DNA from 3 places in the Aureimonas sp. CAS genome. Region 1 is predicted to be linked to each of the others. Evidence: predicted binding sites of a transcription regulator. Region 1 holds the regulator's gene; each other region holds the start of a gene.
The links. Region 1 encodes PhoB, which activates phosphate uptake and scavenging genes when phosphate is short. Its sites were predicted from a motif close to TGTCATNNANCTGTCAT; they were not measured.
Positions count from the first base shown of each region.

Region 1 (7,493 bases):
CTCGTTCGGCCGCGCTCGTCGGCGGGCTCGTGCTTACGCTGATGACGCTGCCGACGATCATCATCGCGACGCGCGCCGCGCTCCGCGCCGTGCCGCCCTCGATCCGCTCGGCGGCGCTGGGCCTCGGCGCCTCGCGCAACCAGATGGTGTTCCACCACGTGCTGCCGCTGGCCGCGCCCGGCATCCTGACGGGCACGATCATCGGTCTCGCCCAGGCGCTGGGCGAGACGGCGCCGCTGCTCCTCATCGGCATGGTCGCCTTCGTCGCCGACTATCCGAGCGGCCCGATGGACGCGGCCACCGCGCTGCCGGTCCAGATCTTCATGTGGGCGAACGAGGCGGACCGCGCCTTCGTGGAGCGCACCTCCGGCGCCATCATCGTCCTCCTCCTCTTCCTGGCGGTCATGAACATCGCCGCCATCCTCCTGCGCCGCCGCTTCGAGCGCCGCTGGTAGCCGATCAGATGGATACTCCCATGCACAAGCTCGTCTCCGAGCCGATGACGGTTCCGGCCCCCAAGACCCCGATCAAGATGAAGGGCGAGAAGGTCGACGTCTTCTACGGCGCCAAGCAGGCGCTCTACGAGGTCGGCATCGACATTCCCGAGCGCCAGGTGACGGCGCTGATCGGCCCCTCGGGCTGCGGCAAGTCGACCTTCCTGCGCTGCCTGAACCGCATGAACGACACGATCGAGGGCGCGCGCGTCGTCGGAAAGATCACGCTCGACGGCGAGGACATCTACGACAAGAGCCTCGACGTCGTGGAGCTTCGCGCCCGCGTCGGCATGGTGTTCCAGAAGCCGAACCCCTTCCCGAAGTCGATCTTCGAGAATGTCGGCTACGGCCCGAAGATCCACGGCCTCGCCAAGAGCAAGGCCGATCTGGAGGAGATCGTCGTCACCTCCCTGAAGAAGGCGGGTCTGTTCGAGGAGGTGAAGGACCGCCTGCACGAGCAGGGCACGGGCCTGTCGGGCGGCCAGCAGCAGCGCCTGTGCATCGCGCGCGCCATCGCGGTCTCGCCCGAGGTGATCCTGATGGACGAGCCCTGCTCGGCGCTCGACCCGATCGCGACCGCCACCATCGAGGCGCTGATCGACGAGTTGAAGCAGAACTTCACCATCGTCATCGTGACCCACTCCATGCAGCAGGCCGCGCGCGTCTCGCAGCGCACGGCCATGTTCCATCTGGGCCGCATCGTCGAGGTCGGGCCGACCGAGAAGATGTTCCAGAACCCGGACGACAAGCGCACGCGCGACTACATCACCGGCCGCTTCGGCTGACCGGACAGGGTAGCGGGCCCTCGACGGCCCGATGCGCGAGAACCGAAGAGTTTGAGCGACCATCGCGTGCGGAGCCACGCACCGCTCACGGGGAGAAGAGCATGCCCGGACACATCGTTTCGTCCTACGACGACGAGCTGAAAGCCATCCTGCGCCGCATCTCCGAGATGGGCGGGCAGGCCGAGCGGATGGTCGAGCAATCGGTCACCGCGCTCATCAAGAGCGACATCCAGCTCGCCCAGCGCGTGATCGCCGACGACCGGCTTCTCGACGAGGCGCAGCGCGAGCTCGACGAGCACGCGATCCGCACCATCGCCAAGCGCCAGCCGATGGCGCAGGACCTGCGCGAGATCGTCGGCGCGATCCGCATCTCGAACGACATCGAGCGCATCGGCGACATGGGCAAGAACATCGCCAAGCGCGTGATCGCCGTGCACGAGCACGGCCAGCCGGTCAAGCTCGTGCGGGGCCTGGAGCATCTGTCGGGGCTCGCGCTCGAACAGCTGAAGGAAGTGCTCGACGCCTATGCGCGGCGCGACGAGGACCGCGCCGAGATGGTGCGGGCGCGCGACGAAGAGATCGACGCGATGTACACCTCGATCTTCCGCGAACTCCTGACCTACATGATGGAGGACCCGCGCAACATCACCGCCTGCACGCATCTCCTGTTCTCGGCCAAGAACATCGAGCGCATCGGCGACCACGCGACGAACATCGCCGAGACGATCTACTACATCAAGACCGGCGAACAGGTCGAAGGCGAGCGTCCGAAGGACGACCGCACCCATGCCATCGTCGCCGAGCCGGGCGGGACCGTGGGGACGGTCCTGTGACGACGGGGCCCCACATCGCCGTCGTCGAGGACGACGAGGCGCTGGGCGTTCTTCTCCGCTACAATCTGGAGGCCGAAGGCTACAGCGCGGAGGTGATCGCGCGCGGCGACGAAGCCGATCTCCGGCTGCGCGAGAAGGTGCCGGACCTCCTGATCCTCGACTGGATGCTGCCGGGCCTGTCCGGCGTCGAGCTCTGCCGGCGCCTGCGCCTTCGCTCCGAGACGCAGCGCCTGCCCATCCTGATGCTGACGGCGCGCGGCGAAGAGGACGAGCGCGTGCGCGGCCTGTCCGTCGGCGCGGACGACTATGTCGTGAAGCCCTTCTCGACGCTGGAGCTGATGGCGCGCATCCGCGCCATGCTACGCCGGGCGAGCCCCGAGCGCGTCGCGACGCAGCTGACGGCCGGCGACCTCGACCTCGACCGCGAGACGCGCCGCGTGCGCCGGGCGGGCCGCGAGGTGCGCCTCGGCCCGACGGAGTTCAAGCTGCTGGAATTCCTCATGCAGGCGCCCGGCCGCGTGTTCTCGCGCGAGCAGCTGCTCGACGGCGTCTGGGGGCAGGGGATTTATGTCGACGAGCGCACCGTCGACGTCCATGTCGGGCGCCTGCGCAAGGCGATCAATCGCGGCCGCTTGCGCGACCCGATCCGCACCGTGCGTGGCGCCGGCTACTCGCTCGACGAGACCTTCGCGGCGAAATCGGCCTGAGGGACCGCGGACGCCCCTCGGGCACGTGGATGCGCGGAAGCAGGACGACGCGCACTCCTCTCCCTCAAAGGGAGAGGGGTCCGAAGGACGGGCGAGACGAGTGGCTCGCCCCGGCGGACGCAACGCCGCTGGCGGATCAACAGCCTACAACATCCAGGCACAGACAGGGGCGTCGTCGAGCTCGGCGTTGCGCGGACGTCCTCTTTTCTGACGTTGCGGGCGTCATGCCCTCATCCCCCTGCCGGGACCTTCTCCCGCGCAGCGGGAGAAGGCGAAGCGTAAGCGCCGCGGCTTTGCGTCTGCGGCCGCCTCAGCGGAAGGTGAAGCGCGAGACCTCGCAGACGTTCACCCCGTATTCGGTTTCCTCGCGCCCGCTCTCGAACGTCGCCTTGAAGTCGAAGACGCAGAAGCCGGTGCCGTCGTCGAAGTTCACCCGCACTTCCGCGCCGGGCATCAGGACGTCGTTGCCGAGGATGTCCTCCTCCCAGTCGGTGGTGCCGGTGTTGGACCCGTGAAGGTAGAAGATCGGCTCCTTGGCGCCGTTGTGGATGACGACGCGGCGGTCCAGCGCCGAAGCGGCCGTGGCCGAGAGGATGACGGAAGCGCTGATGAGCGCGGCGAGAAGGCTCCGCATGGGAGAGGCTCCGTTGACGGCATCCCACAGGCGGATGCCTCGCCGCCACATTGCGGCCCCATTCTTCTACCGCCAGACTTCCGTGAAGTCACTTGGAGTCTTGTTGCGGTCCGAAGACGCAACGCGGGATGGCTAACGCTGGGGACGGGGCCTCGAAGCTGAAGACTGTGTTCAGCGGCGAGCCCGACGAGGCCCTCACCCAGCTGCTCGCTCGCGCTCGCATCCACCCTCTCCCCGAGGGGAGAGGAATGGCGCCTCTTTCGATGCGCTCACGCAAGCATTCGAACGGTCGACATCGCGGCGAAGCTTCTCCTTCTCCCCTTGGGGAGAAGGTGCCGGCAGGCGGATGAGGGCATCGCAGGGCGCCGGCGCTCGATGATCGTCCTGGGTGCGGTCACGGGATGAGCGTGGCGAAGGAAGAACCGTCTTCAGCGGCCGAGCCCGACGAGGCCCTCACCCGGCTGCTCGCTCGCGCTCGCATCCACCCTCTCCCGTTCCGGGAGAGGAATGGCGCCTCTTTCGGTGCGCTCACCCAAGCATTCGAACGGTCGACACGGCGGACGGGCAGGGCGGCGAAGCCTCCCCTTCTCCCCTTGGGGAGACAAGTCCCGGCAGGCGGATGAGAGCGTGGCAGGGCGCCGACGGTCGGCCCACGAGCGGAAGACGAAAGACCGTTCCCCTTCGCCGTCCTGGACGAAGGGCGGCGAAGGGGAACGCGCGGACCGGACGCCGAGGCGCCGGCCCGTATCATCGGCTGCCGCACCGGCCCGAGACCCGTACCCGGTTCCCGAAAGCCCGATGCGCAGGATCGGAAGCGCTCGGCGCGCTCAGCCCTCCGCCGGCGCGTCGTCGCGCAGATAGGGCTCGACCTCGCCCTTCAGCTTGATCGTCAGAGGCTTGCCCTTGCGATCGAGCGTCTTGCCGGCCGCCACGCGGATCCAGCCCTCGGAGACGCAATACTCCTCGACATTGGTCTTCTCGACGCCCTTGAAGCGGATGCCGATGCCGCGCTGGAGCAGCGCCTCGTCATGGAAGGGGCTGTCGGGGTCGTTCGACAGGCGGTCGGGCAGGTTCGTCGCGTCCGCCATCGATCAGCGCGCCCGGCGGCGGTCGGCGACCGGCTGGAAGGCGATCCGCGCATGGTACTGGCAGTAGGGCGAGGCGTCGCCGGAATGATTGCCGCAGAAGCGGAAGTCCGGCGAGAGCGGGTCGCCCAGCGGCCATTTGCAGGTGCGCTCGGAAAGCTGGACCAGGGTGAGGTTGCGCGAGATCGGCACGATCTCGGCGCTGCGGCGCGGCTCGCTCTCCACCGCCGGCTGGGCGATGAGATCGACCACTTCCTCGACCTTGAGCGCGGCCGAGCCCACCGAGCGCGCGGTCGGCTGGGGCGCGGGGCGCGAGATGGACGCCGGCGCCGCAACGACGAGGCGCGGTGCCTTCTCCTCGACGACCGGGGTCTCGACGATCACGGGACGCGGAGCGGCGGCCGCAACGGTCTCGGTTTCCGAAGGGACGGCCTTGATCCGGCTTTCCAGCTTGAGGCGGTGCACCTTGCCGATCACCGCGTTGCGCGTGACGCCGCCGAGCTCGGCCGCGATCTGGCTGGCGCTGTTGCCCTCGGTCCACCGCTTCTTCAGGAGCTCGATGCGTTCGTCCGTCCAGCTCATCGGGAAAAGTCCTCGTCTCTTACGCGCGTCTTGCGGAATCCGTCCTCGACCCGAGGGTCTGAAGGCCCCGGGAGGTCGTCTATATCTATGTGATACTGAAGTCCGCCGCGCGATATATGGTATGTGCTCAAACATTAACGTATGGCCGGACTCGCTGACAAGGCGAGCAACCCGCCGCACGAATCGAAAATCGGCTTATCCCCAGCTTGCCGCGTTCCGAACGGCGGTCCCGCGCCGGGCCGGCGGGGCCCGCCGCGTTGACAATGCGCGTCGCGCCCATGGTATACAGCGGCCTGAAACGATGCCTCGACGATCATAAGATGGTCCGGAAGCCTGCCTCCCGCAGGCTTCGTTCGTTTCTGAAGAGACCGCCGTACCCTTCATCTGCCGGAAGTCCCGCCATGGTCGCCGCGAACGCAGCAAGGTCCGCCCTCTACGCCACCTATGCGAGAGCGAACCTCAAGTTCGAGCGAGGCGAGGGCGTGTGGGTGACGACCGACGACGGCCGGACCTTCCTCGATTTCGGCGCCGGCATCGCGGTCAACGCGCTCGGCCATGCCCATCCGCACCTCGTCGGCGCGCTGACGGAGCAGGCGGCAAAGCTCTGGCACGTCTCCAACCTCTACGAGATTCCCGGTCAGGCGCGCCTGGCCGAACGTCTGGTCGAGGCGACCTTCGCCGACCGCGTCTTCTTCGGCAATTCCGGGGCCGAGGCGCTGGAATGCGCGATCAAGACGGCGCGCCGCTACCACTACGTCAACGGCGCGCCCGAGCGCATCGAGATCCTGACCTTCGAGGGCGCCTTCCACGGCCGCACGCTCGCCACGCTCGCCGCCGGCGGGCAGGCGAAGTATCTGGAAGGCTTCGGCCCGAAATCCGAAGGCTTCCGCCAGCTGCCCTTCGGCGATCTGGAGGCGGTGAAGGCCGCGATCGGCCCGCAGACGGCCGCCATGCTGATCGAGCCCATCCAGGGCGAGGGCGGCGTGCGCCGCGCCCCGCGCGCCTTCCTGCAGGGGCTGCGCGACCTGTGCGACGAGCACGGCCTCCTGCTCCTCTTCGACGAGGTGCAGACGGGAATCGGCCGCACCGGGCATCTCTACGCCTATCAGGGGATCGGCGTGACGCCGGACATCCTCGCCTCAGCCAAGGGCATCGGCGGCGGCTTCCCGATGGGCGCGTGCCTTGCGACCGAAACCGCGAGCGCGGGCATGACCGCCGGCACCCACGGCACGACCTATGGCGGCAACCCGCTGGCGATGGCCGTCGGCAACGCCGTTCTCGACGTCGTCCTGTCCGAAGGCTTCCTGGAGCACGTCCGCGACATGGGGCTCTTGTTCAAGCAAGGGCTCGCCTCCCTGGCCGACCGCTTCCCCGACGTCGTGGAGGAGGCGCGCGGCGAGGGGCTGCTGGTCGGCCTGAAGGGCCGCGTTCCGAACGGCGAGATCGTCGGCGCCTTCCGCGAGGCGGGCCTTCTCAGCGTGCCGGCGGGCGACAACGTGGTGCGCCTCCTGCCGCCGCTCATCGTCACCGCCGAGGAGATCCGCGAGGGTCTGTCGCGGATGGAAAGCGCGCTGGGCGCGCTCCAGTCCGTCCGGACGGAGACCGCAGCGTGAGGGCCGGAACGCGGCACTTCCTCGACCTGGCCGTCGTCGAGCCGAGCGAGCTTCGCGCGATCCTGGAGGACGCCAAGGCGCGCAAGGCGCAGGGGCGGGGCGGTCCGCGCCCGCTCGAAGGGCGCATGCTCGCCATGATCTTCGAAAAGCCCTCCACCCGAACGCGCGTCTCCTTCGACGTGGCGATGCGCCAGCTGGGCGGCGAGACGCTGTTCCTCTCCGGCACCGAGATGCAGCTCGGCCGCTCCGAGACGATCGCCGACACCGCGCGCGTCCTGTCGCGCTACGTCGATGCGATCATGATCCGCACGACCGAGCATTCGCGGCTTCTGGAGCTCGCGGAAGCGGCGACCGTGCCGGTCGTCAACGCGCTGACCGACGACACCCATCCCTGCCAGCTGATGGCCGACATCCTCACCTTCGAGGAGCATCGCGGCCCGGTGGAGGGCAAGACCTTCGCCTGGACCGGCGACGGCAACAACGTCCTGAACTCGCTGATCGAGGCCTCGGCGGCCCTGCGCTTCAAGCTGCGGATCGCGACGCCGGAAGGCTCGGAGCCCTCCGGCCTCTTCATCGAGGCGGCCAAGCGGCGCGGCGCGGACATCCTCACCACCTACGACCCCGTCGAGGCGGTGACGGGCGCCGATTGCGTCGTCACCGACACCTGGGTCTCGATGGGACGCGAGGAGGCGGCGCGCGGCCACAACGTCTTCCAGCCCTATCAGGTGAACGCGGCGCTGATGGCGCATGCCGACCCGAA
Region 1 is NZ_CM187563.1:1,093,158-1,100,650, forward strand. It holds gene pstA (phosphate ABC transporter permease PstA) at 1-455, shown strand, start outside; gene pstB (phosphate ABC transporter ATP-binding protein PstB) at 476-1,279, shown strand; gene phoU (phosphate signaling complex protein PhoU) at 1,381-2,112, shown strand; gene phoB (phosphate regulon transcriptional regulator PhoB) at 2,109-2,819, shown strand; gene AC6R2M_RS05345 (hypothetical protein) at 3,130-3,453, opposite strand; gene AC6R2M_RS05350 (DUF3297 family protein) at 4,281-4,541, opposite strand; gene AC6R2M_RS05355 (GcrA family cell cycle regulator) at 4,545-5,120, opposite strand; gene AC6R2M_RS05360 (aspartate aminotransferase family protein) at 5,522-6,733, shown strand; gene argF (ornithine carbamoyltransferase) at 6,730-7,493, shown strand, end outside.

Region 2 (7,493 bases), 1.7 Mb from region 1:
TGCGGCTGGGCCACGTCCCTGCATCTCGCGGCCCGGGGCCACGAGGTCACCATCGTCGACAATCTCGTGCGGCGGCGGACCGACGAGGAGCTCGGCGCGGAAAGCCTCACTCCGATCCGCTCCATGCAGGAGCGAATCGCGGCGTGGAGCGAGACCGGGCACAAGCCGATCGAGTTCGTCGAGATGGACGTCGCGAAGGACTACGACCGGCTCGAAGCCCTGTTCCGCGACAGGCAGCCGGACGCCATCGTCCACTTCGCCGAGCAGCGCGCCGCGCCCTATTCGATGAAGTCGCCGTGGCACAAGCGCTACACCGTGGACAACAACGTCAACGCGACCTCGGCCGTGCTCTGCGCCATGGTGGAGGCCTGCCCCGACGCGCATCTGGTCCATCTCGGCACGATGGGCGTCTACGGCTACGGCAAGACGAAGGGGATGATGATCCCCGAGGGCTACATCGACGCGACGCTGCGCTCGGGCGGGGCCGAGGCGAACGTGGAGATCCTCTATCCGGTCGATCCGGGCTCGATCTACCACATGACCAAGACGCTCGATCAGCTGCTCTTCCAGTACTACGCCAAGAACGACGGCCTGAAGATCACCGACCTGCACCAGGGCATCGTCTGGGGCACCTCGACGCCCGAGACCGAGCTCGACGAGCGCCTCGTCAACCGCTTCGACTATGACGGCGACTACGGAACGGTGCTGAACCGCTTCCTGGCGCAGGCCGCGATCGGCCATCCGCTGACGGTCCACGGCACCGGTGGTCAGACGCGCGCCTTCATCCACATCCGCGACACGGTGCAGTGCGTCGAACTCGCGATCGGCTCGGCGCCCGAGCGCGGAAGCCGCGTGAAGATCATGAACCAGATGACCGAGACGCACCGTGTTCGCGATCTGGCCCAGATGATCTCGGACAAGACCGGCGTGCCGGTCGAGATGATGGACAACCCCCGCAAGGAGGCCCCGGAGAACGACCTTGTCGTCGAGAACGCCGGGCTTCTCTCGCTCGGCCTGCGCCCGACGAAGCTGTCCGACGGCCTCCTGGACGAGGTGGTGAAGGTGGCGAGCCGGCACCGCGACCGGATCGACACGAGCCGGATCGTCTGTTCGAGCCTCTGGGTGCGCCCGCAGCCCGAGCTGCCGCTCGCCGCCGAGTAACCGCAGGCCTTCAACGATCAGGAAAAGAAGGGGCGGAGGCCGCGCGGTCTCCGCCCCTTCTTCGTTTCAAAGCATCGTTCAGATGATCGCGTGCCGGACCTTCGCCGAGACCCATTCGGAGACGACGACGGTCACGAGGATCAGGGCGAAGATCACCGAGACCTGGCTCCAGGCGAGCGTGTTCAGCGAGGACTGGAGCGGCAGGCCGATGCCCCCGGCCCCGACGAGGCCGAGAATGGTGGCCTCGCGAATGTTGATGTCCCAGCGGAACACGGTGATACCGGCGAAGGCCGGGAGCACCTGCGGCCAGATGCCGTAGTCCAGCACCTGCATCGCGCCGGCGCCCGTGGCGCGCACCGCCTCGACCTGGGTGCCGTCGATCTCCTCGATCGCCTCGTAGAGCAGCTTTCCGACGAAGCCGACCGAGCGGAAGGCGATGGCGAGAATGCCCGCGAGGATGCCCGGCCCGAAGATGATGACGAGCACCAGTGCCCAGATCAGCGAGTTGATCGAGCGCGAGGCGACGATGACGAGCAGCGCCAGCGGGCGGGCGACCGCCGCGCTCGGGGTCGTGTTGCGCGCGGCGAGGAAGGCGACCGGCACGGCGACGAGCGTGCCGAGCAGCGTGCCGAGCGTCGCCATGTTGATCGTGTCCCACAGCGGCTTCCACAGCTGCGAGGCGTACTCCCAGCGCGGCGGGAACCCGCGTGCGATCAGGTCGCGCCCCTGTCGCGGCGCGTCCCAGACGAAGGCCCAGATCGTGTTCTGGTTCATCACCTGCCAGCACCAGACGAACAGGATCGCGAGCCCGGCCCAGCCGGCCCAGAGCGCCCATTCCTGCGCGCTCGTGCGCTTCTTCCAGACGGGTGTCGTGGAGGCCATCACTGCACCCTCCCGCGCACGAAGGACGAGACGTACTCGCAGGCCATCACGATCAGGATGATGACGATCAGGATCGCGCCCGCCGTGTCGTAGTCGTAGCGCTCCATGGCCGTGTTCAGCGTGCCGCCGATGCCGCCTGCCCCGACGATGCCGATCACCGCCGATTCGCGGAAATTGATGTCGAAGCGATACATCGACAGGCCGATGAGGCGCGGCATGACCTGTGGCTGGATGCCGTAGTTGAGAAGCTGGAACCAGGACGCGCCCGTCGCGCGGACGGCCTCGGCCTGACTCTCGTCGATGTCCTCGATGTCCTCGGCCAGAAGCTTGGCGATGAAGCCGATCGTGGCGAAGGACAGGGTGAGGAAGCCCGCCAGCGGCCCGAAGCCGACCATGGCGACGAAGAGGATCGCGATCACCACCTCCTGGAAGGCTCGGCTGACCGCGATGATCGAGCGGCAGATGCCGTAGAGCCAGACGGGAGAGACGTTGCGGGCCGCGCCGATGCCGATGGGAATCGAGATCAGGATACCGACGACGGTGGAGGTCAGCGTCATCGTCAGGCTTTCCGCGAGCCCGCGCGAGATGTCGCGCCAGCGCGAGGTGAAGTCCGGCTGAAGGAAGCCTTCGATGAAGCGTCCGCCGCGCGTCAGCCCCTCGGCGACGCGCGTCCAGTTGATCTCCAGCGAGCCGACGGCAAGGACGAGATAGAGCGCGAAGCCGCCATAGACGGCCCAGCGCAGCCAGTTCGCGCGGATCAGGACCGGCGGGCGGGACCAGCGGCTCGGATAGGTCGCGGCGTCCATGTCAGGCGACGGCCGCGCGCACGAAGCTCGGCTCGCACGACCCGTCCTCGGCCTCGTCCGCCTTGCCGCGCAGCGCGTTCCAGTCCTCCTCGCCATAGATGCGCGTCAGGACGCTCTCGTCGAGTTCCTCCGGCGTACCGTCGAAGACGACGCGCCCGGCCTTGAGCCCGACGATCCGGTCCACGAAGGCCCGAGCCAGCGGCACGTCGTGGATGTTGATGATGGCCGGAAGGCCGCGCTCGGCGCAGATCTCCCGGATCAGTCGCATGATCTGGCGGGAGGTCTTGGGATCGAGCGAGGCGGTCGGCTCGTCGACGAGGAGGAGTTCGGGCTCCTGGGCGAGCGCGCGGGCGATGCCGACGCGCTGGCGCTGGCCGCCGGACAGAGCGTCGGCGCGCTTGTCGGCATGGGCCAGAAGCCCGACGCGGTCGAGCAGCGCGAAGGCGGCCCGGATGTCCTTCGCCGGGAAGCGTCGCAGGAAGGAACGCCAGAAGGGCACGGTCCCGAGGCGGCCCGACAGGACGTTCTCCATCACCGTCAGGCGCTCCACGAGCGCGTATTCCTGGAAGATCATGCCGATGCGGCGGCGGGTGCGGGCGAGATCGCTCCGGCCGAGGCGCACGATGTCGGTGTCGCCGAGGCGGATCGATCCCGAGGTCGGCTCGACGAGGCGATTGACGCAGCGGATGAGGGTGGACTTGCCCGCGCCCGAGGGTCCGATCAGCCCCATGACCTGCCCCGGCTGGAGCGTGAGCGAGACGCCCGAGAGCGCCTTGTCGCCGGTCTTGTAGCGCTTCTCGAGCTTTTCGATCGCAAGCATGGGCAGCCCCTTCCGTCAGGATGCGCGAAAGGCGGAGACGGCGTTCGGCCGCCCCCGCCCTGCAGCAGGCGAAGGATCAGTTGCAGTTGTAGGAGACGTTCATCGCGGCATCGATCTCGCGGATGACGCCCCAGTTCTCCTGGAAGGTGATGGGCACGAACTGCTCCTCGCCCTGCGGACCGAACTCCTCGGCGAGCCCCGTGCCTTCCCAGTCGAAGGAGAAGAAGGCGTCCTGGATCTGCTGCTGGAGCTCCGGCTTCAGATTGTAGACGACGCCATAGCCGGTCGTCGGGAAGGTGTCGGAGGTGTAGATCACCTTGAGGTCGTCGGCGGAGACGACGCCGCGTTCGATCATGCGGCCCTTGACCGAATTGGCGATGGCGGCCGCGTCGTAGTCGCGGTTGGCGACGCCGAGGATCGAATTGTCGTGGGCGCCGGAGAAGGCGGACTGGAAGTCCTCGCCCGCCGTCAGGTCGAACTGCGAGGCGAGCAGCGCGGACGGCGCCTTGAAGCCCGAATTGGAGGTCTCGGAGGTGAAGGCGACCGTCTTGCCGGCGAGGTCGGCGACCTCCTCGATGCCGGTGTCGGGATGGGTGATGATCTCCATCTCGTAACCGTAGGAGCCGTCCTTGGCGGCCATCATGGCGAAGGGGCGGAAGCCGGCGCAGGCGACGGCCAGCGGGTTGCCGCCGGTGTTGACGCCCGCGATGTGCAGGCGGCCGGCGCGCATGGCTTCGAGCTGCGCGGCGTTCGACTGGACGGGGAAGAACTGGACCGGCTTACCGGTCGCCTCGGACAGATGCTCGATGAACTCGGCCCAGACGTCCGCGTAGATCGCCGGGTCCTCGACGGGCGTATAGGCGAAGACCAGCGTGTCGGGGTCGACGAGCTGGCTTTCGTCGGTCGGGATGTCCGCGACCATGTCGCCGTCGGAATCGGTGAAGCGGGGGTCGAGCGCGAATTCGGCGCGGGCCGGAACGGCGGACAGGGCGATCGCCAGGGCGGCGGTGCCGAGAAGGATCTTGGAAAGAGCGGTCATCGGGAGCCCTCGTTCGGTTCCGTTGGGGGAAGACGAGGGCGTTAAGCCAAGGCTCGGATACAGCGGTGTGACGGCCAGGTGACGGATCGATGACAGCGCGGGAACGGGCGGGGAAGCGGCCCGGCGGTCCTCCTCGCTCGACACGGGAGCTCGAGGGCGCGCCGGAAGCCTCCGTCGAACGCAAAACGGGCCGCACGAGGCGGCCCGTCGATCGGTTCGAGCCGTTCGGCGTCGATCAGCGCTGCTCGAGCGCCATGATCTGGATCTCGACGCGGCGGTTCTGCGCGCGGCCCTGTTCGGTCGCGTTGGAGGCGACGGGCTGCGTCAGGCCGAAGCCCTGGACCGCGAGACGCTGGCCGGAGACGCCTTGGCTCTGCAGGTAGCTCGCGACGCTCGCCGCGCGGCGCTGCGACAGGCCGAGATTGTACTGGGCCGAGCCGACATTGTCGGTGTGGCCTGCAACCTCGACGAGCGAGCGGTCGTAGCGGTTCAGGACGATCGCGACCGAGTTCAGCACCGAATAGAAGTCCGAGCGGACCTGATCCTGGTCGGTGGCGAAGGTGATCGCCGACGGCATGTTCAGGATGATGCGGTCGCCGACGCGCGTGACCGAAACGCCGGTGCCCTGCAGCTGGGCGCGCAGATCGGCCTCCTGGCGGTCCATGTAGACGCCGATGGAGCCGCCCGCGAGCGTGCCGATGCCCGCACCCAGGAGCGCCGCGTTGCCGCGATCGACGCCCGCGATCTCGCCGACGATCAGGCCGCCGAGAGCGCCGACGCCCGCGCCGATGCCCGCGCCGCCGGCCGTCCGGGAAATCTGCTGTTCGCCCGTGTAGGGGTTGGTGGTGCAGCCGGCGAGGATGGCGAGGGAAGCCGCGGCGACGACGATCTTCTTCATGAAATACTCCCGAGGGGCAAAACCGTTGGCGCGCGACTCTCCGCCCGCATGGTTCACATTCGCTTAAAATCCGACCGTTTGGCTACAGCACCGGCCCGAAAATCGGTATCGATTTTCGGAAAGCCTGACGCGTGGATTCAAAGAGTTAGAGCGGCCTGCGTCCGTTCGGACGCACGGCGCTCTAGAGACAGGCGAATGGGGCGAGGCGGAGGCACGGGCGGACGAGGGAGCCGGTCTCCGCCCGTGTGTGTCGCCGATGCAACCTTTAGTCCGACCTCGCCTCCCATGCCGCTTCGCGTTCGAGCGCGGCGGGATCGCGCTTGGCCGTGACGAGAGCCTTGCCGCCCTGCCCGTCCGCAATGGTCGCGGCGAAGTTCCGGTCCGCCACGGCGCCTTCGACCGCGACGCTCTCGACCGAGGCGGCATGGCCGACATAGCGCAGGCCGAAATCGAAATGCGCCGTCCAGAAGAAGGGCAGATCCTCGAAATCCTTCTCCTGACCGAGGATCACGCGGGCGGCATGCTCCCCCTGCCGGCCCGCATGCACCCAGTGCTCGACGCGCTGGCGGCGACCGGAATGGATGTCGGGATAGGAGGCGATGTCGCCGACCGCGAAGATGGCCGGATCGGTGGTGCGCAGGGTGCCGTCCACGCGAACGCCGCCGCCTTCCTCGCGCGACGCGAGATCGAGCCCGGCCGCCTCCGCGAGACCGACGCGCGGCGAAACGCCGATGCCGGTGACGACCAGATCGGCCTGGACGGTCGAGCCGTCGTCGAGAGTCAGCGTGCGGTCGGCGTAGGACGAGGCCTTGCGTCCGAGACGGAACGAGACGCCCTTGCCTTCGTGCACGGCGCGGACCTCGGAGCCGATCTCCTCGCCCAGAACCTTGGCGAGCGGCACCGTGTTCGGCGCGATCACCGTGACGGCCAGACCGCGCTGCGTCAGCGAGGCGGCGACCTCCAGACCGATGAAGGAGGAGCCGAGGACGGCGGCGCTCTTCGCTTCGCCGGCGGCCTCGATCAGACGGTCGGCATCCTCGAGCGAACGCAGGACGTGGGCGCTTTCGAGGCCGGGCGTCTCCGCCCGGTTCGGTTCGCCGCCGAGCGCGAGGACGAGCGTCTCGAAGGGAAGGCGCTCGCCGCCCTCAAGCGTCAGCTCCCTCGCGGTCCGGTCGATGGCGTCCACCCGTGCGCCCAGACGGATCGTGACGCCCGCCTCGCGCAGGGCGTCGTCGCGCTTGAGCGAAAGCTTCTCGCGCGGCGCCTTGCCGGCGACATACTGCTTGGAACAGAAGGTGCGGTCGTAGGGCGCCTCACCTTCGGCCGTCAGCAGCGTGACCGTCGGCCCGGCTCCGAGCCGGACCAGCTCGTTGGCGCAGGCGTAGCCCGCCGCGCCCGTTCCCACGATGACGATCCGTCCCGGCACGGCGGCGGGCGCCGGGCGCTGCGACCGACGCTTTCCGACCACGTGGACGCGATCGCCCCGACGTTCGACGTCGTAGCAGGAGAGAGGCCCGAGCGCCGGCGCGCCGGCCGCCTCGCCCGTTTGCGCGTCGAACCGCGCATGGTGCCACGGGCAGCGGATCGTGCCCTCGTGAAGGAGACCCTTGGCAAGGGGAGCGCCGAGATGGGTGCAGCGGGCCGAAAACGCCCGGATCGTCCCGCCCTGCCGGACGAGGAGAACCGGCGCCTCCTCGAACACGCCTTCGACCATCGCGGCGTCTTCGAGATCGGACAGCGCGAGGCCGGTTTCCTTCAGGTCGGGCTTTTCGTCTGCGGCCATGGCTTCCTTCCCTTCTCATCCGAGGACGGGAAGGGAAGGAGTTTGGAACGGTTCTCGTTCCGGGATCGCCCGCCGAAAAGCGTCAGGCGGCCGCCGCCTGACGC
Region 2 is NZ_CM187563.1:2,810,278-2,817,770, forward strand. It holds gene AC6R2M_RS13455 (NAD-dependent epimerase/dehydratase family protein) at 1-1,161, shown strand, start outside; gene phnE (phosphonate ABC transporter, permease protein PhnE) at 1,240-2,043, opposite strand; gene phnE (phosphonate ABC transporter, permease protein PhnE) at 2,043-2,849, opposite strand; gene phnC (phosphonate ABC transporter ATP-binding protein) at 2,851-3,669, opposite strand; gene phnD (phosphate/phosphite/phosphonate ABC transporter substrate-binding protein) at 3,746-4,708, opposite strand; gene AC6R2M_RS13480 (YiaD family glycine zipper/OmpA-like lipoprotein) at 4,944-5,606, opposite strand; gene AC6R2M_RS13485 (FAD-dependent oxidoreductase) at 5,872-7,389, opposite strand; gene AC6R2M_RS13490 (aspartate-semialdehyde dehydrogenase) at 7,472-7,493, opposite strand, start outside.
Region 2: phnD (phosphate/phosphite/phosphonate ABC transporter substrate-binding protein) is a predicted target of PhoB. The motif match lies at 4,787-4,803, and genes of this name have one in related genera.

Region 3 (7,493 bases), 1.2 Mb from region 1:
CAGGTGGAGATGCGCCGGGTCCGCCACGGCGGTGACGCCGTCGCCGATCTCGTGGCGGGCGTAGCCGGGCAGGCGCACGGCGATCTCCGGCCCGCCGCCCCTCGGCGTGCCGTAGACGTAGCTCTCCGCGCCGACGATCTCGACCGCCGAGACGGTGAGGTCGAAGGCGGGCCGGCCGGCCGGGGCCGAGCCGTTCTCCGCCAGGGCCATGTGCTCGGGGCGCATGCCGAGCGTGCGGCCGGGCGCGATGTCGGAGCGGGAATCGAGGCCCGAGACGTGGGCGCCGGTCTCAGTGCCGATCGGCACGAGATTCATGGCCGGCGAGCCGATGAAGGAGGCGACGAAGAGCGAGGCGGGCCGCTCGTAGAGCTCCAGCGGCGTGCCGACCTGCTCGATGCGGCCGGCATTCAGCACCACCAGCCGGTCGGCGAGGGTCATCGCCTCCAGCTGGTCGTGGGTGACGTAGAGGCTGGTGGTCTTCAGCCGCTTCTGGAGCGAGCGGATCTCGGCGCGCATCTGGACGCGCAGCTTGGCGTCGAGATTGGACAGCGGCTCGTCGAAGAGGAAGGCCGCCGGCTCGCGCACGATGGCGCGGCCCATGGCGACGCGCTGGCGCTGGCCGCCCGAAAGCTGGCGCGGCTTGCGGTCGAGCAGCGCCTCGATCTGGAGATTGGCGGCCGTCGCCTGGATGCGCCGCTCGATCTCGGCTTTCGGGGTGCCCTGGTTCTTCAGCCCGTAGGAGAGGTTCTGACGAACCGTCATGTGCGGGTAGAGCGCGTAGTTCTGGAACACCATGGCGATGTCGCGCTGGGCCGGCTCCAGGCCGTTCACCACCTTGTCGCCGATCCGAACCTCGCCGCGCGTGATCGATTCCAGCCCCGCGACCATGCGAAGGAGGGTCGACTTTCCGCAGCCCGAAGGCCCGACGAGGACGACGAACTCGCCGTCGGCGATCGAAAGGGACACGCCCTTGACCGCTTCCTCGGTGCCGCCGGCATAGGTCTTGCCGACCTCTATGAGATCAATCGAGGCCAACTCACTTCTCCGTTTCGACGAGGCCGCGCACGAACCAGCGCTGCATCAGGACCACGACCGCCACGGGCGGGAGCATGGCGAGGATCGCCGTCACCATGACGATGTGCCACTGCGTCTCGGCGTCGGCGAAGGAGATCATCCGACGCAGGGCGATGACGATGGTGTTCATGTCGTTGGTGGTGGTGATGAGCAGCGGCCAGAGATACTGCGTCCAGCCGTAAATGAACATGATGACGAAGAGCGCCGCGAGGTTGGTCTTCGACAGGGGCAGGAGGATGTCCTTGAAGAAGCGCCAGGGACCGGCGCCGTCGACGCGCGCGGCCTCCACGAGCTCCCCCGGAATGGTCAGGAAGAACTGTCGGAAGAGCAGCGTCGCCGTCGCCGAGGCCATCAGCGGCACGATGAGCCCGGCATAGGTGTTGATGAGCCCGAGATCGACCATCACCGCATAGGTGGGGAGGATTCGGACCTCGACCGGCAGCATCAGCGTGATGAAGATGATCCAGAAGAAGGCCATGCGGCCGGGAAAGCGGAAGAAGACGATCGCGAAGGCCGAAAGCAGCGAGATCGCGATCTTGCCCACCGCGATGCCGAGCGCCATCACGGTGGTGTTGAACAGGAGCCGGTCGGCGCCCACGCCCCCGGTCTGGCGCACGCCCCCGAAGAGCGCCTGTCCGTAGTTCTCCAGGAACCGGTCGCCCGGCAGGAGCGGCAGCGGCGGGCGCAGGATCGTCTGGAGCGAATGGGTCGAGGCGACGAAGGTGTAGTAGATCGGGAAGGCGACGATGAGGACGCCGAGGATCAGGATCAAATGCGCCGTGTAGCGCGAGAAGCGGCTGATCCCGAGCGGGGCGCTCTCTTCGGCGCGGCCGAGCTTTTGCGCCGTGCCGGCGGGTCTGGTGGCGGCATCAGGCATAATGGACGCGCCTTTCGACGTAGCGGAACTGGAAGGCCGTCAGCGCGATCACGATGACCATCAGGATCACCGACTGGGCCGCCGAATCGCCGAGGACGAGATTCACGAAGCCGTCGTGATAGACCTTGTAGACGAGCGTCTCGGTCGCCTTGCCCGGCCCGCCGCCCGTCACCGCATGGATGATGCCGAACGTGTCGAAGAAGGCGTAGGTCGTGTTGATCACGAGCAGGAAGAAGGTCGTCGGTGCCAGCAGCGGAAAGACGATCGTCCAGAAGCGCTTGGGGCCGGACGCGCCGTCGATGGCGGCGGCCTCGATCAGCGTCTTCGGGATCGCCTGAAGCCCGGCGACGAAGAACAGGAAATTGTAGGAGATCTGCTTCCAGGCCGCTGCCGCGATGACGAGCGCCATGGCCTGATCGCCCTTCAGGAGCGGGTCCCAGGCAAAGCCGGCGGAGCGTAGGCTGAAGGCGAAGGTGCCCATGGCCGGGTTGAACATGAACAGCCAGACCATGCCCGCGATCGCCGGGGCGATGGCGTAGGGCCAGATCAGCATGGTGCGGTAGAAGCCCTTGCCGCGGATGATCTTGTCGGCCTGGACGGCGAGAAGAAGCGCGATCGCCATGGCGAAGAAGGCGACCAGCGCGGAGAAGACCGCCGTGTTCTGCAGCGCGTTCAGATAGGCCGGGTCGGACAGGACGCGGCGGAAGTTGCGCAGGCCGACGAAGCTGGAGGAGAGGCCGAACGGGTCCTCGCGCAGCACCGACTGATAGAGCGCCTGGCTGGCCGGCCAGTAGAAGAAGATCGCGATGATGACGAGCTGCGGGGCGAGCAGCACGTAGGGCAGGACCTTGTTGGGAAAGACCACGCGGGGCGTCATCGTTCGGCTTTCATGCGTGGTCGCGCTTTCTCGTGGAGCATTGCGGCGGCGGGCCCCCCTCTGGGCTGCCGCCCATCTCCCCCGCGAGGGGGGAGATCACGCGGTAGGAGCGCCGCCGAATCGTCTTCGACGCCTCGGAGGGCGCACTTCGATTTGAAACTGCCGATCTCCCCCCTTGAGGGGGAGATGCCCGGCAGGGCAGAGGGGGGCGAGCCGCCGCGACCTCGAAGGACGACGACAGCCCGCCCCGTCCGGTCAGTTGCCGAGGGCTTCCTGGATGGCGGCGTTGCCGCGCTCCACGGCCCGGTCCAGCGCTTCCTGCGCCGTCTGCTGGCCGGCCAGCATCCGCTCGAACTCCTCGTTCTGAATGTCGCGGATCTGCGGCAGGTTGACGAGGCGCACGCCGCGCGAGTTCTCGGTCGGCTCCTTGCCCATCATCTGCGAGATCGGGATCTCGCGGCCCGGGTTCTCCTCGTAGAAGCCCGATTCCTTCGTCGCCTCGTAGGCGGCGAGCGTCACCGGCAGATAGCCCGAGACCTGATGCAGGCGCGACTGGATCTCGGTCTGCGACAGGAACTCGAAGAAGGCCGCGACGCCCTCGTATTCCTCGTCCGACTTGCCGTCGAAGACCCAGAGCGAGGCGCCGCCGGGGATGGTGTTCTGCGGCGCGCCCTCGGCTTCCGGATAGTAGGGAAGCTGGCCGAGCCCGTAATTCATGCCGGAGTTGATGACGTCGCCGAGACCGCCGGAGGACTCGGTCATGATCGCGCACTCGCCCGACAGAAAGAGCTGCTTGGCCTCGGAGGTGCGGCCGCCGTAGCGGAACGTGTCGTCGGCGGCGAGATCGGCGATGTTCTGGAAGTGCGTGACGAACTGGCCCTCGTTGATCTTCAGCTCCACGTCGGAGCCGGCGAGGCCGTTCTCGTTGGTCCCGTACTGGAGGTTGTTCCAGGCCGCGAAGTTCTCCAGGCCGATCCAGGTCAGCCAGGTGGAGGTCAGGCCGCAGGGCGCCGCGCCGGACTCCTTGATGGTGCGGGCGGCCTCGAAGACCTCCGGCCAGGTGGTCGGCGGGGTCTCGGGGTCGAGACCGGCTTCCTCGAACAGGTCCTTGTTGTAGTAGAGGATCGGCGAGGAGGAATTGTAGGGGAAGGACAGCATCGTGCCGTCCGGGCGCGAATAGTAGGCGACGATGCCCGGCAGATACTGCGAGGGATCGAACTCTGACCCGCCCATCGACAGGATGTCGGCGACCGGCTTCACCGCGCCTTCGGCGTTCATCATCACGCCGGTGCCGACGTCGAAGACCTGGATGATGTGCGGGGCCTGGCCGGCGCGGAAGGCGGCGATACCGGCGTTCAGCGTCTCGGGATAGGTGCCGCGATAGGCCGGGACGACCCGGTAGTCCGACTGCGATTCGTTGAATTCCTTCGCCAGCGTCTCGACGACGTCGTTGTTGGCGCCGGACATGGCATGCCACCACTGGATCTCGGTCTGCGCCGAGGCGGGCATGGCGAAGGCGACGGAGGCCAGGAGCGCAGCTCCACCGGCCCTTGCGAGGGTGTTCTTCATGTCAAATCGTCTCCCCAGGGGGCCGTTCTTCAAGTGACGGCGTCGTCCTCCTAACGACGCTGCCCGACGGCTGCGTGAAACTTCTATGACAGTTCGGTGACGCGTGAAACCCCTGGCTGCGCTCGCAAAACGCCGCGCCGACGGAAATACCTGTCGCGGTAAACGCCGCAGAACACGCTCGAGGGCGCGGCGCCGGACCATCACAGGCTGAATCCTGCGCCGTCGCCGGCAACCTCGGGTGCGGTCAGCGCCGTGTCAGACGCCGGCGCGCGGCTTCGACGCCGATCTCGACCAGCGTGCGGTGGGTGATCGTCATGGCGAGCGCGGCTTCCTTGCGGCTCGTCAACACGTCCGCCTCGATGCGCGAGAGCGTCGAAACGAGGCCCGCGCGGTCCCAGGCCGCGGCGGCGGCCAGGAGCGCGTCCTTGCGCCGGAAGTGCGGCCGGCGCTTCTCCACCGCCGCGCCGACGGTCGCGCCGCCCGCCTCCACCTCCTCGCGGATCGACAGGAGCTGGTGGAAGTGGCGCAGCAGCGCCGAATGGAGCTGGAAGGTGGAGGTGCCGGACGAGGTCAGGCGCTCGATCAGCTCGGGCAGCTTGCGCACGTCGCCGCCGGCCGCCGCGTCCACCGCCTCGTCCACCGTCTCGGCCGACACGTCGCCCACGACGGCCGCCACGTCCTCCTCGGTGATGCCGGGGCGCCCGTGGGCGTAGAGACAGAGCTTGCGGACCTCGCCGCGCGAGGCCATGCGGTCGGCGCCGAGCCGGCTCTTCAGGAGCTCGCGCGCGCCGCGCTCGATGACGAGGCCGCTCGCCCCCGTCTCCTCGTCGATCATGCGGTCGAGCGCGCGGCCCTCGTCCTGGTAGCAGGGCAGGGCCATCGCGGCGTGGCCGCGCTCGGCGTTGAGGCGCAGGCCCGAATTCTTCTTCAGGTCGCCCGCCTCGATGACGACGACGGCGTCCCTCGGCGGGTCGGCGGCGAGATCGGAGACGGCGTCGGCCAGATTGCGGCCGTTGCCCGCACCCTTCACCCGGATCAGCCGGCGCCCGCCGAAGAGGCTGATCGTGCGCGCCTCGTCGAAGAGACGGCCGATCTCGCGCTCCAGCTCGTCCGCCTGCAGGAGGACGGAGGCGAAGGGGTCCGAGCGATCGACGCCGGACTTGTCCGCGATCGCCTCGGCCCGTTCGGCGACGAGGCCGGGATCCGGCCCGTAGAGCAGGATCACCGGAAAGGCGTGGTCGGGCCGCGCCAGGAAGGCGTCGACCTCGCCGGCGCGCTTCTGGGCCATCAGGTCCGGGGCAGGGCGGCGGCCGAGGGCTGCCCGGAGACGTCGCCGCGAAGGATGGGCGCGATGGCGAGGGTGATCTGCGCGGCCAGCGTCTCGCCCGCGTTCTGCCGCGCGTTCAGAAGCGCGCGCTGGGCGGCGAAGAGCTGGTCCGACCGGTCGTAGGGCGAGGTGGCGAAGCGCGAACCGCGCGCCACGATCCGCCCGTCGGCGACGCGGGTCACCGTGTAGGTGGCGCTCATGCGGTAGACGCTGGCGCGCGGCGTGCCGCTGCCGCCCTGGATCGAGACGGCGGAATCCGATCCGGAGACGGCGAGCGTCACCTGATAGATCGGGTCGCGCACCGGCTCGGCGCCGTTCAGCTGGAACAGAAGCGCGTTGCGCAGGATCTGGTCGGTCCGCGCCTGCGCCTCCACGACGGCGATCCGGCCGCGAAGCTGGGCGAGCGCGGCGTTGGAGGCGCCGGTCGCGGGATCGATCGACGTGGTGCCGTAGAGCGGCGCGGCCTGACAGGCGGCGAGGGCCAAGGCGAGGCCGAGCGCGGCGGCGCGGCCGGCGCGGCGCGTGAAGGTGCTAGAGGACGACATTGACGATCCTTCCCGGAACCACGACCACCCGCTTGGGGCGCTCACCCTTCAGCGATTCGCGCACGAAGTCGAGGGCGAGAATCATCGCCTCCACCTCGTCCTTGCCGGCCTCCGCCGGCACGCGCACGTCGCCGCGCTTCTTTCCGTTGATCTGCACCGGCAGCACGATCTCGTCGTCGCGCAGGAGCGCCGGATCGACGCTCGGCCAGGGCGCGGCCGCCACGAGCTCGTCCCGGCCCAGCTCCCGCCAGCACTCCTCGGCCAGATGCGGCATCATCGGCGCGAAGAGGCGCACGAGGATCGACAGCGCCTCAGCGCCCGCCGCGCGCAGCGATTCATCGGCCTGCACCGCCTCCGGCTGGAGCGCGGCGAAGAGCGCGTTGACCAGTTCGTAGATGCGCGCGACCGCCTTGTTGAAGGCGAGGCGCTCGATGTCGTCGGCCACGCCCGCGGCGGTGCGGTGGGCGGCGCGGCGCACATTCGTCGCCGCCTCGCTCCACGCGCCGTCGAAGCCGCCCGTCGCCGGCCCGGCGTTCTCGGCCACCAGACGCCAGACACGCTGCACGAAGCGGTGCGCGCCTTCGACGCCCGCCTCCGTCCAGATCACGTCGCGCTCGGGCGGCGAGTCCGACAGCATGAACCAGCGCGCGGTGTCTGCGCCGAGCGAGGCGATGATGTCGTCGGGATCGACGACGTTCTTCTTCGACTTCGACATCTTCTCGATGGAGCCGATCTCGAGCGGTGCGCCGTCCGAGAGGCGCCGGGCGCGGCGCTCGCCGCCCTCCTCGAAGAAGTCGACGTCGACCGGCGGCACCCATTCGCGCGCCGTGCCCTCGCCGAGCGTCCGGTAGGTCTCGTGGACCACCATGCCCTGCGTGAACAGGCCCTTGAAGGGCTCGGCCACGTCCATGTGGCCGGTCGCGCTCATCGCCCGCGCGAAGAAGCGCGAGTAGAGGAGATGCAGGATCGCGTGCTCGATGCCGCCGATATACTGGTCCACCGGCAGCCAGCGGTCGGCGATCGCGGGAACGGTCGGCGTTTCGGCCTGCGGGCTGGTGAAGCGCGCGAAGTACCACGAGGAATCGACGAACGTGTCCATCGTGTCCGTCTCGCGCCGGGCCGGGCCGCCGCATTGCGGGCAGGCGACGTGGCGCCAGGTCGGGTGCCGGTCGAGCGGGTTGCCGGGCGTGTCGAACTCGACCTCCGGCGGAAGGGTGACGGGCA
Region 3 is NZ_CM187563.1:3,469,205-3,476,697, forward strand. It holds gene AC6R2M_RS16760 (sn-glycerol-3-phosphate import ATP-binding protein UgpC) at 1-1,035, opposite strand, end outside; gene ugpE (sn-glycerol-3-phosphate ABC transporter permease UgpE) at 1,037-1,951, opposite strand; gene ugpA (sn-glycerol-3-phosphate ABC transporter permease UgpA) at 1,944-2,828, opposite strand; gene ugpB (sn-glycerol-3-phosphate ABC transporter substrate-binding protein UgpB) at 3,084-4,397, opposite strand; gene holA (DNA polymerase III subunit delta) at 4,642-5,685, opposite strand; gene AC6R2M_RS16785 (hypothetical protein) at 5,685-6,269, opposite strand; gene leuS (leucine--tRNA ligase) at 6,256-7,493, opposite strand, start outside.
Region 3: ugpB (sn-glycerol-3-phosphate ABC transporter substrate-binding protein UgpB) is a predicted target of PhoB. The motif match lies at 4,483-4,499, and genes of this name have one in related genera.